DNA from 2 places in the Pseudoalteromonas sp. Z9A5 genome. Region 2 is predicted to be linked to the other one. Evidence: predicted binding sites of a transcription regulator. Region 2 holds the regulator's gene; the other holds the start of a gene.
What was found. Region 2 encodes MetJ, which represses methionine synthesis genes. Its sites were predicted from a motif close to TAGACGTCTAGACGTCTA; they were not measured.
Positions count from the first base shown of each region.

Region 1: metA (homoserine O-succinyltransferase) is a predicted target of MetJ. The motif match lies at 3,228-3,245, and genes of this name have one in related genera.

Region 1 is NZ_WTLC01000034.1:7,316-15,521, reverse strand. It holds gene GQR56_RS15880 (PilZ domain-containing protein) at 1-271, opposite strand, end outside; gene ettA (energy-dependent translational throttle protein EttA) at 428-2,101, opposite strand; gene GQR56_RS15870 (porin family protein) at 2,442-3,095, shown strand; gene metA (homoserine O-succinyltransferase) at 3,311-4,258, shown strand; gene GQR56_RS15860 (homocysteine S-methyltransferase family protein) at 4,248-5,321, shown strand; gene metH (methionine synthase) at 5,331-7,961, shown strand; gene GQR56_RS15850 (hypothetical protein) at 8,051-8,206, opposite strand, start outside.
Region 2 is NZ_WTLC01000007.1:77,320-85,525, reverse strand. It holds gene hslU (HslU--HslV peptidase ATPase subunit) at 1-656, opposite strand, end outside; gene hslV (ATP-dependent protease subunit HslV) at 668-1,186, opposite strand; gene GQR56_RS05695 (SPOR domain-containing protein) at 1,266-1,787, opposite strand; gene priA (primosomal protein N') at 1,808-3,994, opposite strand; gene rpmE (50S ribosomal protein L31) at 4,225-4,440, shown strand; gene GQR56_RS05680 (malic enzyme-like NAD(P)-binding protein) at 4,966-6,207, shown strand; gene metJ (met regulon transcriptional regulator MetJ) at 6,293-6,613, opposite strand; gene metB (cystathionine gamma-synthase) at 6,813-8,012, shown strand; gene metL (bifunctional aspartate kinase/homoserine dehydrogenase II) at 8,090-8,206, shown strand, end outside.

The DNA.
Region 1 (8,206 bases), on a different contig from region 2:
TGTCTATATCAATATGGTGGCATTTTAAACCAATATGATCGGCTTCTATATGGCACACCACAACCTCCATTTTTATTTCTATTTCGCTTTGAGGAAGTATAAAACGCAGTATTGCATTAGAATTAGTGTTACTTATAAAAGCATCGCATTTAGTGATTAATGCGCCATGCAAAGATACATCAAGTAATTTACATGGGTATTGGTGATCATTAAAAATTACTTGTGCATCGGTTGAAAATAAAACACGAGAAAACTGACGACGATTTTGCATAACCTAATTTAGCCTTACTGTTTTTATAATAAATTAAGCATAGCGGGTAATTCTCTACATGCTAGCAGGATATGCTCCTGTAATGCTGGTGGCATAAAAAAGCCCCGCATAAATGCAGGGCTTAGTATTACTGTAATAAATTAATTACGGTAAATATTAACCAATTTTTTTGTACTTAATACGTTTAGGTTCAGTTGCTGCTGCACCAAGTGTCTTTTTAAGCCACTCTTCGTATTCAGTATAGTTACCATCAAAAAAGTTAATTTGACCTTCGTCGCGGTAATCTAAAATGTGCGTAGCAATACGGTCAAGGAACCAACGGTCATGCGAGATACACATTACACAACCAGGGAACTCTAAAATAGCGTTTTCTAGTGCGCGTAGTGTTTCAACGTCCAAGTCATTGGTTGGCTCATCGAGTAGTAACACATTACCGCCAGCTTTTAATAACTTAGCAAGGTGTAAACGGTTACGCTCACCACCTGATAGGTCTTTAACAAACTTTTGCTGATCGTTACCTTTAAAGTTAAAGCGACTTACATACGCACGGCTTTGGAACTCAAAGTTACCAATTTTCAGTACGTCTTGACCGTCTGATATTTCTTGGAAAACAGTTTTGCTTTCGTCCATACCGTCGCGGAACTGATCAACGGTAGCAATGTGTACGCTTTCGCCAATAGTAATGCTACCGCTGTCTTGCTTTTGCTCACCACTGATCATTTTAAACAGCGTTGATTTACCCGCGCCATTCGCACCAATAATGCCCACAATGGCACCTTTTGGCATGCTAAAACTTAAATCGTCAATTAAAACGCGATCGCCAAAACTCTTACGAAGATTAGTTACTTCAAGTACTTGGTCGCCTAAACGCGGACCAGGTGGAATAAACATCTCGTTAGTTTCGTTACGTTTTTGGTAATCAGACTGCTGCATTTCAGTAAACTGAGCCATACGTGCTTTTGACTTAGCTTGACGACCTTTAGGGTTTGAACGAACCCATTCAAGTTCTTGCGCAATTGATTTTTGACGTGCCTTTTCAGATTTTTGTTCTTGCTGTAAGCGCGCATCTTTTTGTTCAAGCCAAGAAGAGTAGTTACCTTCCCATGGAATACCTTCACCACGGTCGAGCTCTAATATCCAACCAGCTACATTATCAAGGAAGTAACGGTCATGCGTTACCGCCACAACAGTGCCTTCGTAATCGTGTAAGAAGCGCTCAAGCCATGCAACCGACTCAGCATCCAAGTGGTTAGTTGGTTCATCGAGAATAAGCATGTCTGGTTTTTCAAGCAATAATCGACATATAGCAACACGACGACGCTCACCACCTGAAAGGTGCTCAATTTTAGCATCCCATTCTGGCAGGCGAAGTGCATCAGCTGCACGCTCTAAAACGTTATCAATGTTGTGACCATCGTGTGCCTGGATAACAGCTTCAAGCTCGCCTTGCTCTTTTGCAAGTGCGTCAAAGTCAGCGTCTTCCATGGCGTATTCGTTATACACTTCGTCAAGGCGTTTAAGTGCGTGTTTAACTTCGCCAACAGCTTCTTCAACAATTTCACGAACTGTTTTGCTTTCGTCTAAAACAGGCTCTTGCGGTAAATAACCAATTTTTGTACCAGGCTGAGGATGTGCATCACCTTCAAAATCTTGGTCAACACCGGCCATAATACGTAGTAACGTAGATTTACCAGAACCGTTTAAACCAAGCACACCAATTTTAGCGCCAGGAAAAAAGTGTAACGAAATATCTTTTAAGATAGTGCGCTTAGGTGGCACAACCTTAGATACTCGACTCATCGAGAATATAAATTTATCAGGTAAAACCATGGAGGAAAGCCTTCAAATAATAATAAAAATTTCAATGTTGTATTGTAGTGGCTGACGGGTGAAACAGTCAACGAATGCTGTATAGAACTATACACTTGTGTTGGTAATGGATGCGTTTATAGCTTATTAAAAGCTCATTAAAATGCGGTTATTACAAAGTCCGTAATGTGTAAGATAATGTAATGCATTGTTTTATATTGTTCGAAGATATTTCAATTTGAGTAAAAAAGAGACAAGATGTTTACAGGTTACAAAAAAGAAACAAATTTTAAGACTTAGTCTAAAATTTGTTTTAAATCATAAGTAGTCATCTAGTATTAATTACGTTTAAGGAATGAACATGAAAACAACAACAGTTATAAAATTAAGCGCGTTACTTTTAGGTTTATATTCATTTTCGAGCCACGCAGACATGCTCCGTGTAAGCGGCTATTACCATGGAGTAGGTATGGGCTCAACACAGATTGATGTTCATGAAAGTGATAGCTTACAATTTACAACGCTTTACGGACGGTTTGGTTATCAGTTTTCGCAATACTTTGCATTAGAAGGGCGTGTAGGGTTTGGATTAAATGATGAATTAGCACCTTTAAATGGAGTTGTTTTTACTCAAAACCCACAAGACGGCTCGCTCACCTCAGAACCCATTCAGAGCCAAATTGATTCAAGCCTTGATTTGCAAACAAGTATATTTGTAAAAGCTAATTACCCAATTTCATCTCGAGCTGATGTGTTTTTATTTGGGGGCTATGGCAGAAATAAATTAAGTTATAATGAAGGCGACTTAAGAAACCTGGCAGAATCAATAATTGGTACAGATTCACAAACTTCGCTTATAACTGAGCAAAACTATGATGAAGGCGGCGTAACTTACGGAACTGGAGTTGACTATATGTTAAGTCAACAATGGCAAGTAAGTGCAGAGTATCAATATTTTGATGCAGATCAAGGCGATATTTACGCACTTAATTTATCTGTGATTTACCGTTTTTAACTGCATATGCGCTACTCGTTTTTAGTAGCGCTAGTTCAAAATATTAAAGCTGGTTGTTTTATAATAAAGGTGTTTTTCCTCATACACATCATCTCGGTAAATCCTAATTTAATAGAATGAATAAATTTCATTTAGACATCTATACATCTAGAGGTTGATATTTTTTACTTTCAGTTCATAATTAACTTTCGGTTTTTATGAGCAGGAGTAAAAATATGCCAATTACAGTAAAAGACGAGTTACCGGCTATTGCACGTTTACGTCAAGAAAACGTATTTGTAATGCCAAAAACACGTGCAAAAACGCAAGAAATACGCCCAATGCGTTTGGCTATTTTAAACTTAATGCCTAATAAAGTAGAAACCGAAGTTCAGTTTATTCGTTTGCTTGCCAACTCGCCTTTGCAAGTAAATGTAGAACTACTGCGCCTCGACACTCACCGCAGTAGCAGTAATTCTGAAGAGCACCTTGATACCTTTTATCGTTATTTTTCTGAGGTTAAAGACAACAATTACGATGCGTTAATTGTAACCGGTGCGCCACTTGCCCATTTAGAATACGACGATGTAGCGTATTGGGATGAGCTAAAGGTCATTATTGATTGGGCTGAGCAACATGTTACCTCTACGTTATTTTCGTGCTGGGCAGCACATGCAGCGTTATATCACCGTTACAATTTAAAGCGTGATTTAAAAGACGACAAACTGTGTGGTGTATTTACCCACCAATGTTACTTTGATCACGGCGCACTGACTCGCGGGTTCGACGACACCTTTTTAGTACCGCACTCACGCTATGGTCACATTGATATAAATAAAATAAACGCCTGCGATGAGCTAGTTGTACTGGCAGGTTCTGAGCGAGTAGGGGCTTACTTACTTAAAAATAAATCGGGTAGCCAAGTGTTTATAACCGGTCACCCTGAGTATGACGCCGACTCGCTAAAAGCAGAATACGACCGCGATTGTAAAAAAAGCCCTAATGCACCAAAACCCGAAAATTATTTTCCGGATGACGATGCAACCAAACAACCTTCAAAAACGTGGCAAAGCCATGCTTTTTTACTTTTTTCGAACTGGTTAAATTACTACGTGTACCAAACCACACCGTATGATATTAATTTAGTTAGCCAAGACGTGAGGACTAACAACTATGCCGAATAACGCTCCTACAAATAATAAGCAAGCCGAAATAAGCGCCGCATTAAAAGAACGCATTTTAATTTTAGATGGCGCTATGGGCACCATGATCCAAGATCATAAGCTAGAAGAAGAAGACTATCGCGGAGAGCGTTTTAAAGACTGGCATGTATTAATTAAAGGCAATAACGATTTATTAAGCCTAACCAAGCCCAATTTAATCACTGATATTCATCGTGGTTTTTTATCAGCGGGCGCCGATATTATCGAAACCAACACGTTTAACTCGACCACTATTTCGATGGAAGATTACGACATGGCAAGCCTAAGCCGTGAAATAAACCTAGAGTCGGCTAAATTAGCACGCGCCATTTGTGATGAATTTACGGCTAAAACGCCAGAAAAACCGCGTTATGTAGCCGGTGTTTTAGGGCCGACATCTAAAACGTGTTCAATTTCGCCAGACGTAAACGATCCGGGTTACCGAAATGTCACCTTTGACAAGCTGGTTACTGCGTATATTGAATCAACACTTGCATTAATGGAAGGCGGCGCCGATTTAATACTAATCGAAACTATATTCGACACCCTTAACGCAAAAGCCGCCTCGTTTGGCGTTGAAGAAGCCTTTGAGCAAGCAGGGCGTAAATTACCAGTTATGATTTCGGGTACTATTACCGATGCCTCAGGCCGTACGCTTTCGGGGCAAACAACCGAAGCATTTTATAATTCTATTCGCCATATTAAGCCTATTTCTATTGGTCTAAACTGTGCGCTTGGTCCTGATTTACTGCGCCAGTATGTAGAAGAGTTATCGCGCGTGTGCGAAACCTTTACATCGGTACACCCTAATGCGGGCTTACCCAATGAGTTTGGTGAATACGACTTAGAAGCGGGCGATATGGCAACCGAAATTATCGATTGGGGTAAATCGGGCTTTATTAATATAGTAGGCGGATGCTGTGGCACCACGCCTGCGCATATTCGCGCTTTTGCAAAAGGTTTAGCGGGCGTTAAACCACGCCAACTGCCAGAGCTTGAAGTACGCATGCGTTTATCAGGCCTTGAAGCCTGTAACTTAAATTAAGGAGCCAGCATGACCCAACAAATAGCAGTATTTACTAATGTCGGCGAACGTACCAATGTAACGGGTTCTGCCATGTTTAAACGTTTAATCATGGAAGAAGACTTTGAAGCTGCACTAACAGTGGCACGCGAACAAGTAGAAAATGGCGCACAGGTTATTGATATTAATATGGACGAAGCCATGTTGGACTCAAAAGCCGCCATGGTTAAGTTTTTAAACTTAATAGCCTCAGAGCCTGATATTTCTCGCGTACCAATTATGGTCGACTCCTCAAAATGGGAAGTAATAGAAGCAGGCTTAAAGTGTATTCAAGGCAAGGCAATTGTTAACTCAATATCGCTAAAAGAGGGTGAAGAACCGTTTATTCGCCAAGCTAAAATAATAAAACGCTTTGGTGCAGCCGCTGTTGTAATGGCGTTTGATACCGACGGGCAAGCCGACACGGCAGACCGTAAGTTCGCAATATGTGCGCGCAGTTATAAAATATTGGTAGAAGACATTGGCTTTGCGCCAGAAGATATTATATTCGACCCTAATATATTTGCCGTAGCCACCGGTATTGAAGAGCACGATAACTACGCCGTAGAATTTATTGAAGGCACACGCCGCATTAAACAAAATTTGCCGCACTGTAAAGTGTCGGGCGGTGTATCAAATGTATCGTTTTCGTTTAGGGGTAATAACCCCGTACGTGAAGCCATTCACTCGGTGTTTTTATATCACGCTATTCAAGCTGGTATGGACATGGGTATTGTAAATGCGGGGCAACTAGCCGTTTACGATGATATACCAGAAGAACTACGTAAAGCCGTTACAGACGTAATACTTAACGCAGACCCAGGTGCAGGCGAGCGTTTAGTAGAGCTTGCACCAAAATACTCGGGTATGGCGCAAGCCGAGCGAGTAGAAGATTTAGAGTGGCGCACATGGCCTGTTGCAAAACGCCTTGAGCACGCGCTTGTAAAAGGTATTACTACTTTTATAGATGAAGATACCGAAGAGTGCCGCGCTGCTGCCGATAAACCTATTCACGTAATTGAAGGGCCGTTAATGGACGGCATGAACGTAGTAGGCGACTTATTTGGCGCAGGTAAAATGTTTTTACCACAAGTTGTTAAATCGGCGCGCGTAATGAAGCGAGCCGTAGCCTACCTAGACCCATACATTGAGCTTGAAAAAGAAGAAGGCTCAACTAACGGTAAAATAGTGATGGCGACCGTAAAAGGTGACGTACACGACATAGGTAAAAATATTGTGGGTGTTGTACTGCAATGTAATAACTATGAAGTAATCGACTTAGGTGTAATGGTACCGGCTGATAAAATATTACAAACCGCAATCGACGAAAAAGCCGATATTATTGGATTATCGGGCTTAATTACCCCATCGCTTGACGAAATGGTACACGTAGCAAAAGAAATGAAACGCCGTGGCTTTGAACTGCCGCTGTTAATTGGTGGAGCTACTACTTCTAAAGCGCACACCGCAGTAAAAATTGAGCCGCAATATGACAAAGGCGTAGTGTATGTAAGTAATGCCAGCCGTGCGGTAGGTGTAGTATCTAATTTATTATCAAAAGAGCATAAGCCTGGTTTTTTAGAAAAAACCCAAGCTGAATATGTAAAAGTACGCGAGCAACAAGCGCGTAAAAAACCACGCTCTAAGCCTGTTACAATTCAGCGCGCACGCGATAATGCAGCACAACTCGATTGGGATAACTACACGCCACCAGTACCTAAAAAGCTTGGCGTGATCGAGTTTAAAAACGTATCAATTGCCACTTTACGTAAATACATAGATTGGACGCCATACTTTATGACGTGGTCAATCGCCGGTAAATACCCGCGCATAATGACCGATGAAGTAGTAGGCGAGCAAGCGCAAAGCTTATTTAAAGACGCTAACGATATGTTAGACGACCTTGAAAAAGCAGGCAGTTTGCAACCACTTGGCGTAATTGGTTTATTCCCAGCAAACCGCGTTGGGGACGACATAGAAATATACACCGACGAAACACGCAAAGAGCTGTTAACTACCTCATGCCATTTACGTCAGCAAACCGAAAAAACCGACTTTGCTAATTACTGCCTAGCCGACTACATAGCACCCAAAGGCACACCAGACTATTTTGGTGCGTTTGCAGTAACGGGCGGTTTAGAAGAAGACGACTTAGCAAATGCGTTTGACGCACAGCAAGACGACTACAATAAAATAATGATTAAAGCGGTTGCTGACAGGCTCGCAGAAGCGTTTGCAGAATACTTACACGAAAAAGTACGTAAAGAGTATTGGGGTTTTGCACCAGACGAAAACCTAGCAAACGATGAGCTAATACGCGAAAACTACCAAGGTATTCGCCCAGCGCCAGGTTACCCTGCGTGCCCAGAGCACACCGAGAAAAAGAAAATTTGGCAATTGCTCGATACCGAAAAACGCATTGGCATGCAGCTAACCAGCTCATACGCCATGTGGCCAGGTGCTGCTGTTTCAGGTTGGTACTTCTCACACCCCGAAGCTAAATACTACGCCGTAGCCGCAGTACAAAAAGATCAAGTAGAAGACTACGCTAAACGAACCAATATGACGCTAGCAGAAGCTGAAAGATGGTTATCGCCTAATTTGGGGTATGATCCGGAGTAATAGCGAAGCGGTAAGCTATAAGTTAAAACAAAAACGAGCCTAATTAGGCTCGTTTTTTTGTGCGTTTTAAAAAGTCATTAGGGATTATTTTAAGGACTATTCGCGAGTAGTTCATCTACTTTTTTTATGACATCTTCTGGTGTTGGCTCATTAGTTTGTTGTTGTAACCAATCTATTATTTTTGAGCTGACTCTATAACCTTTTTTAATGCAGTAGCTTTGGGAGGTAACCCATACATCTGATCC
Region 2 (8,206 bases):
TCTTTAATTTTAAGTTTACGCTTAGTACGTTTATCGCCGCCCATGTTCTGAAACATGCTTTGTAGCTGGTTGGTCATATCTTCCATACCAGGAGGCGCCATAATTTCTACATTTGGCTGGACTTGCGCTAAGTCAATTTCAATTTCTTTATCATCTAATTGACCTTCACGTAGCTTTTTACGAAACGCTTGGCGAGTTGAAGAATTATCATCAACTTGATTTTCGCCATATTGGTCTTTAGCAGGTGGCAACAGAGTATCTAAAATACGCTCTTCTGCAGCTTCTTCAGCGCGATGTTTAAACTTTTTAGTTTGTTGCTCACGCGTCATTTTTATTGAAACTTCCACTAAATCGCGGATTATTGTTTCAACTTCCTTACCAACATAACCAATTTCAGTGAACTTGGTTGCTTCGACTTTAATAAATGGTGCGTTAGCTAATTTAGCTAAACGGCGTGCAATTTCAGTTTTACCAACACCGGTTGGACCAATCATTAGAATATTTTTTGGGGTTACTTCGCCACGCAAATCATCATTTAGTTGCATGCGGCGCCAGCGGTTACGAAGTGCAATAGCAACAGCTTTTTTTGCATTAGCTTGACCAATAATGTGTTGGTCTAACTCGTGAACAATTTCTCTTGGGGTCATAGCAGACATAGCGGTTCCTATTATAATTCTTCGATAGTTTGGAAGTCGTTAGTGAATACGCAGATATTGCCTGCAATAGTGAGACTTTTTTCTACAATTTCGCGGGCACTTAAATCAGTGTTTTCTAATAAGGCCGTTGCTGCAGATTGGGCAAAGTTACCACCACTACCAATAGCAATTAGGTCATTCTCTGGTTGAACTACATCGCCATTACCGGTAATGATAAGGGATGCTGTTTCATCAGCTACAGCAAGGAGGGCTTCGAGTTTTCGAAGTGCTCGGTCGCTTCGCCAATCTTTTGCCATTTCAACGGCTGCTTTGGTGAGGTTACCTTGGTGCATTTCTAATTTGCTTTCAAAGCGTTCGAAAAGCGTAAAGGCATCAGCAGTACCGCCAGCAAATCCTGCGATTACTTTGCCATTATAAAGACGTCGAACTTTGCGGGCATTACCCTTCATTACGGTATTACCAAGTGAAACTTGGCCGTCACCGCCGATTACAACTTTGTCGCCGCGGCGTACACTTACGATAGTGGTCATGTTATTCCTCATCAGCGAGTTGCAGAGGCAACTCGTAAAAAACGATTATGATGAGGTTATATGGGTGAATGCTTTATTTTCAAGTCCAGCCCCAAATTCCACAGCCGACAATTCTTACTCGCTTGAGTTTATTTTTGTCACTTTCGGCATGGCGTTTGGTTTTATATGGACCTAGGCGAACTTTGTACCATTTACCATTGGTACCTGAGGCTTCTTTAATTTCAGAAATTAACCCAGCGAACGCAATTTTTGCTTTTAGCGATTCGGCTTGTTCGTGTGTTCTAAACGAACCACACTGCATGACATAAGGACCTTTTTGCTCAAGTTTTTTTACTTCAACTTGAATTTCATGGTTTCTGATTTCTTCAATAAACTCTGGTGTACGAGGTACTACAACTTTTACCGGAGGAACTGGGTTCGCTTGTTTTTCAACGAGTTTAGGATCGGCGTTACTTTTAATAAACCATAATCCATAGACAAATCCGCTTACCAATAAAATAGCTATAACCACTAAAATAATAGGAAATGGTTTTTTAGCGGGCGTTTGCTTATTATTTTTTCTGCTTGCTGGTTTTTTGTTTATGTAATCGTGCTGTGCCATAGCTTTATTTTGGCCTTAACCTAAATCATGTCTATAGGGTCTACATCTAGGCTCCAGCGAACTTTTTGTGCAAGTTTACTCGAACTTAAATAATCAACCATTTGCGCAAGGTACTGATGTAATATGCGGCGATCTTGCGCTTGAATATGTAATTGAAAACGATACATGCCTGCAACTTTTTCAAGTGGAGCAGGGATCGGACCGAGCAATTGTATACCAGATACCCCATTCACAGGAACCAAATCCGTCAAAAAATCGACGACTTGCTTAATACTATGTCCCTGAGCGCGAACTATTGCCATATTTGTGATGGGTGGTAGGTCGGCGTCATCGCGTTCACTTAGTGCAAAACGAGCAAAGTCTTGATAACCATTATTAACTAAATCTTGTAAAAGTGGGTGCTCGGGGAAATGGGTTTGTAGCAGCACTTGCCCAGGTTCGCCGGAACGTCCGGCGCGACCAGCTACTTGCGTAACAAGTTGTGCTAAATGCTCTGTCGCTCTAAAATCACATGAATATAAGCCGCTGTCTACGTCTAAAATAAGCACTAGGCTTACATCTGCAAAGTGATGTCCTTTAGCTAGCATTTGTGTGCCTACTAAAATACGCGCACCACCTAAATTTATTTCGTCGAGCGCTTTTTCAAGGCTGCCTTTACGGCGGGTTGAGTCACGGTCAATACGAGTAATAGGCGTATCGGGAAATTCGGTAGTTAAAAATTCTTCTATTTGCTCTGTGCCTTTACCATTAGGGAATATTTGTGTACTTCCACAATCAGGGCATTGATGAGGAACATGATATTGATCGCCACAGTGGTGACAGATCATTTGACCAATTGCCTTATGAAAAGTTGCGCTGGTACTGCAGCGTTTACATTCACTCAACCAACCACATTCATGACAAATAAGTGTTGGCGAAAACCCACGACGATTTAAAAACACCATTACTTGTTTGCCACGATTTAAATGCTGACGCATAGTTGCAAGGCTTGCATGAGCAATACCTGCTTGGTCGGGTTGTCCTTTCATATCGAGCAATTTAAATTGGTTATCGGTCGCTGTTTGAGCGCGCTCAGTTAGGCTTAATAATTGGTATTTATTATTTATAGCTTTATGGAGTGTTTCGAGCGCTGGTGTTGCGCTACCTAATATAAGTGGAATTTTATGTTGGTAGGCGCGATACGCTGCTAAATCGCGAGCGTGGTAACGCAATGTATCTTGTTGTTTAAATGAAGAGTCGTGCTCTTCATCCACTACAATCATGCCGAGCTTTAAAAATGGTAGAAAAATACTCGAACGTGTGCCAATCACTACTGCACAACTGCCTTTCTCGCAAAAACGCCATGTTTGTAACCGCTCGTTGTCGGTAAGGGCTGAGTGCCAAAGCATGATTGGCGTATCAGGAAAGCGGCGGCGAAAACGGTTAACTGTTTGTGGCGTTAAGCCTATTTCGGGTACTAATACGAGAGCTTGTTCGCCGCGTTTTAATACCTCTTCAAGGCATTGCAAATAAACTTCGGTTTTACCGCTCCCTGTAACACCTTCTAATAAAAAGCTGCTAAAACCTGTACTTTGATTTATTGCAGTACAGGCTACCGCTTGCTCTTTATTAAGTGTTGGCTTGCTACCAACAGTAGGAGCGACGCTTTGCCATTGGTTATCGTGTTCAATAGTTTGTGTTATTAGGTCTTTATCGATAAGGCTATCAATCGTTTTTTTACTAAATCCTAAAGCTTTTAGCTCAGTTAATGACGATTTACCCGATTGCGATAATTGCTTTAATAAGTTGAGCTGCGTTTTTGCTTTTAACGAAGGTACTTTGGCGCCTTTTTCTGTAAGTGCGACCATGTTAATACTGGTTTTATCTGGCGACTCACCTTGGCGTAATGCACTTGGTAATGCTATGTGGATAGTTTCACCTAGCGGATAACAGTAATAACGGGCAGTAAAACTAAGTAGTTCTATATGCTGCGATGATAAAATAGGGGTATCGTCAATAACTTCAAAAATACTTTTAATTTTGTTTTCAGGTACTTCAGTCGTGTTTTTGAGTGCCAGTACTACAGCAACTTTACGTTGATTACCAAAAGGCACTAAAACGCGCATACCAGGTTTTAAGTCTGAGGCAATATTAGTGAGTTGCTCGTCTATTTTATAATCAAAGGTGCGTGGTAGTGGAACCTTTATTGCAACTTCAACAAAACGCATAACAACTCTACCTATAAAATTAATGCTGTAATGTACTAAAAATATAGCTAAAAACCTACAAGCAAATTGTAGTCGCTTTAGTATTTGATTACTTTTTTAGCAAAAAATATAATTAAAACTTGTGTGCGGGGTTGTTGTTGGATAAAATCCGGCTCCAACAATTTGTTTTAACGACGTATGGTACCAAACTACGGGTTTGGAGAGCGATGCGGCCTTAACTAGAGGTTTCTATGAAAGAAGGTATTCACCCTAAGTACGAAGTAATTTCAGCAACATGTTCATGCGGAAATGAATTCGAAACAAGCTCTACTTTATGTAAAAACATTCACTTAGACGTATGTTCTGCGTGTCACCCGTTTTACACTGGTAAGCAAAAAGTTTTAGACACTGGCGGACGTGTTGATCGTTTCAACAAGCGTTTCGGTGCACTTGGTAGCAAGAAGTAATTATTGCTGTCTAGTTGAGAAAAGCACCTTAGGGTGCTTTTTTTATACCTATAATTTGTCTCATTTATTTATTTTTTTATTTTAATTATCCCCTTTCTTCTTCGTGTCACTATTTTCTGCTTTTATTATGAGTATGCATAAACCTCTGCAGACAAACTGCATAATTGTCTCTATATTTTTAATTATCTAATTTTAACTACGTTGTTAAATGCAGCTAACATGAAGATAAATGTTTTAAAAGTAACGATTTAAGTCATTTAATATGGTTTATATTAAAGTCTCAACTGCGCGCTACATCAAAAATCACAACACGCTAAAAGTGCTTTTAAAACTATATTTTAGATGAATTTTTGCTCATGAAATGTTGCTGTGTTTTAGCTGTTTTTTAAAAAAACCTCTTAAAATCAATGCATCTAGCAGATAACAGGATAGATCTGATATTACTTGGAATTTAAAAATAATAAGGGTATCGTAACCCAGACAACACCTCTCACTTTAACTTAAATTGCAGGATACAATCGCGTTATGTCAGACTTTCGTGAACAAGCACTACATTATCATTCTCATCCCGTTCCAGGCAAAATCAGCATTGAACTAACTAAGCCAGCTGAAACGGTTCAAGACTTAGCGTTAGCATATAGTCCAGGGGTTGCCGAACCTGTGCGTGAAATTGCCGCTGATCCTGCAAATGCTTACAAATATACCGGTAAAGGCAATATGGTTGCGGTAATTACCAATGGCACTGCCATTTTAGGGTTAGGTAATTTAGGTCCTCTTGCATCTAAGCCGGTAATGGAAGGTAAAGCTTTATTATTTAAACGTTTTGCGGGTCTAGATTCAATCGATATTGAAGTTAAGCACAAAACAACAGAAGATTTTATTAACACGGTTGCTAATATTGCCGACACATTCGGTGGTATTAACCTTGAAGATATTAAGGCGCCAGAGTGTTTTGAAATTGAAAAAGCACTCATTGAGCGCTGTAGTATTCCTGTTTTTCATGATGATCAACATGGCACTGCAATCGTTACCGCTGCGGGTATGTTAAATGCACTCGAAGTACAAGAAAAATCAATCGAAGATGCTACTATTGTATGCTTAGGTGCTGGTGCTGCGGCCGTTGCATGTATGGAGCTATTAATAAAGTGTGGCGCACTGCGTGAACACATTTACATGCTGGACCGCAAAGGAGTTATCCATACTCGCCGTGAAGATCTAAATGAGTATAAAAAATTATTTGCTAATAATACTGATAAACGCACATTACAAGATGTAATTGCAGATGCAGATGTATTCGTTGGTGTATCAGGTCCTAATTTATTAGGAGCTGAAGATTTAAAGCTTATGGCAGATAAGCCGGTTGTGTTTGCGTGCTCAAACCCTGATCCTGAAATTGATCCTGCACTTGCACACAGCGCACGCAATGATTTAATTATGGCGACAGGGCGTTCTGATTATCCAAATCAGGTTAATAATGTTTTGTGTTTCCCGTTTATTTTTCGTGGTGCGCTTGATGTACGCGCAAGTGCTATTAACGATGAAATGAAAATAGCAGCAGTAGAAGCTATTCGCAGCATTGCAAAAGAGCCTGTACCTGTTGAAGTGCTAAAAGCCGCTGGTGTAGATAAGCTAGAATTTGGTGCGCAGTATATTATTCCAAAACCAATGGACCCACGTTTATTACCACGCATAGCAAGAGCGGTTGCTCTTGCTGCTGTTGAATCTGGTGTAGCGCAAATTGAGTTGCCAGAAAACTATATGCAGTAAACCTATACAGTAGCGTTACACAGTAAAATTTAGTCATAAAAAAACCTCAGTAATTACTGAGGTTTTTTTGTTTTACTTTATCTATTTATTCGTCATCTAAAACAGGGACTTCTAACCCCATTTCTTGCATTATTTTTTTCACTTCTTCTGGTACTTTTTCTGCGTTATCTTTACGTAGGTCGTCGTCATTAGGTAACGGTTGACCTGTAAATGCATGTAAAAACGCTTCACATAATAACTCACTGTTTGTTGCATGACGCAGGTTATTAATTTGACGGCGAGTACGTTCGTCAGTTAATACCTTTAATACATTTAGTGGGATCGAAACGGTAATTTTCTTAACTTGTTCTGATTTTTTACCGTGTTCTGCGTATGGGTGAATATACTCACCATTCCATTTAGCCATAAGATGTATCGTTGCCTCAGATTATTAATTGCTCACACGGCATAAAAAGCGTGTGAATATGCGTGAAATTCTATCGATTTAAAAAAGATAGTCAAATACTTGTTGTTTAGCCATCTAGAGGTTTAAATGTTTTGACTTCTTAAATTGAATAAATTACTCTTTTAGACGTCTAAACATCCAAATTAATTAGGTGACGAATATGAGCGAAAAAAACAAAGCAACCATTGCAGTTCGTAGCGGTGTAGAAGCCGATAAACATCATGGAGCAGTGGTAGCACCAATTTATTTATCGACTACTTATTCGTTTGCCGACTTCGATACTAAGCGTGCATATGACTACGGTCGCAGTGGTAATCCTAATCGCGATATTTTAGCTGAGACGCTTGCAGAGCTCGAAGGTGGAGTGCGCGGCATAATTACAGCCACAGGTATGGCGGCTGTGCATTTAGCAACTCAGCTGCTTAATCACGATGATACATTAGTGATCCCACACGACTGCTACGGTGGAAGCTACCGTTTATTTACTTCGTTACAAAAACGTGGCTTGCTAAAGCTTGAAGTTTTAGATTTAACAAAGCCAGAAAGTCTTCAAAAAATATTAGCAATTAAACCAAAACTAATTTGGATCGAAACACCAAGTAATCCAGTGCTACGTTTAACTGACATAAAAGCAGTAACCGATATTGCAAAGCAATGCGGGGCATTAGTGGCTGCCGATAACACGTTCTTGTCGCCAGCCCTGCAAAACCCAATTAAGTTTGGTGTAGATATTGTGGTGCATTCAACCACTAAATATATTAATGGACATTCCGATGTTGTGGGCGGCGCTGTTATTACTGCAACACAAGAGCTTGGTGATGAGCTTGCTTGGTGGGCTAATAATATAGGTATTACAGGTGCTCCATTTGATAGTTATTTAACACTGCGTGGTTTACGTACTTTGAACGTGCGCCTAAGGCAGCACCAAGAAAATGCATTAGCAATCGCTAAATATCTTGAAAACTCTGAATTTGTTAGCCAAGTTTATTATCCTGGCCTTGAGTCGCATCCTCAACATGCACTCGCTAAAGCACAACAACTTGGCTTTGGTGGCATGGTTAGTTTTGATATTAAAGGCGACATAAACGATGCCGCAGCATTTTTAACAAGCTTACATGATTTTAGTTTGGCTGAATCACTTGGCGGGGTAGAGAGCTTAATTTGTCACCCTGCGACAATGACTCATGCAGCAATGGAGGAAAAAGCACGTTTAGAGGCGGGTGTTGGTGATACGTTGATTCGAATTTCGGTTGGTATTGAAGATATACAAGATTTACTCGCTGATCTGGAGCGTGTGTTTAGCCTTGTTAAACCAGGTCAACAGCTTAATGCCAATCGACTAGGTAAAGGTGCTGGGTAGTCTAACGGTAACGTTAAGCAAAGTGCTGCTCATCCTGCACTTTGGTAATTAGCACCCATAAAATGGATTGGTAGAATATGGTTAATTGCGTACATAAATTTGGTGGTTCGAGTTTGAGTTCGACCGAGCGCTATCAAAGCGTTGCAAAGATTATTTTAGCTCATACTCAATCTGGTGATTGTGTGGTGGTATCT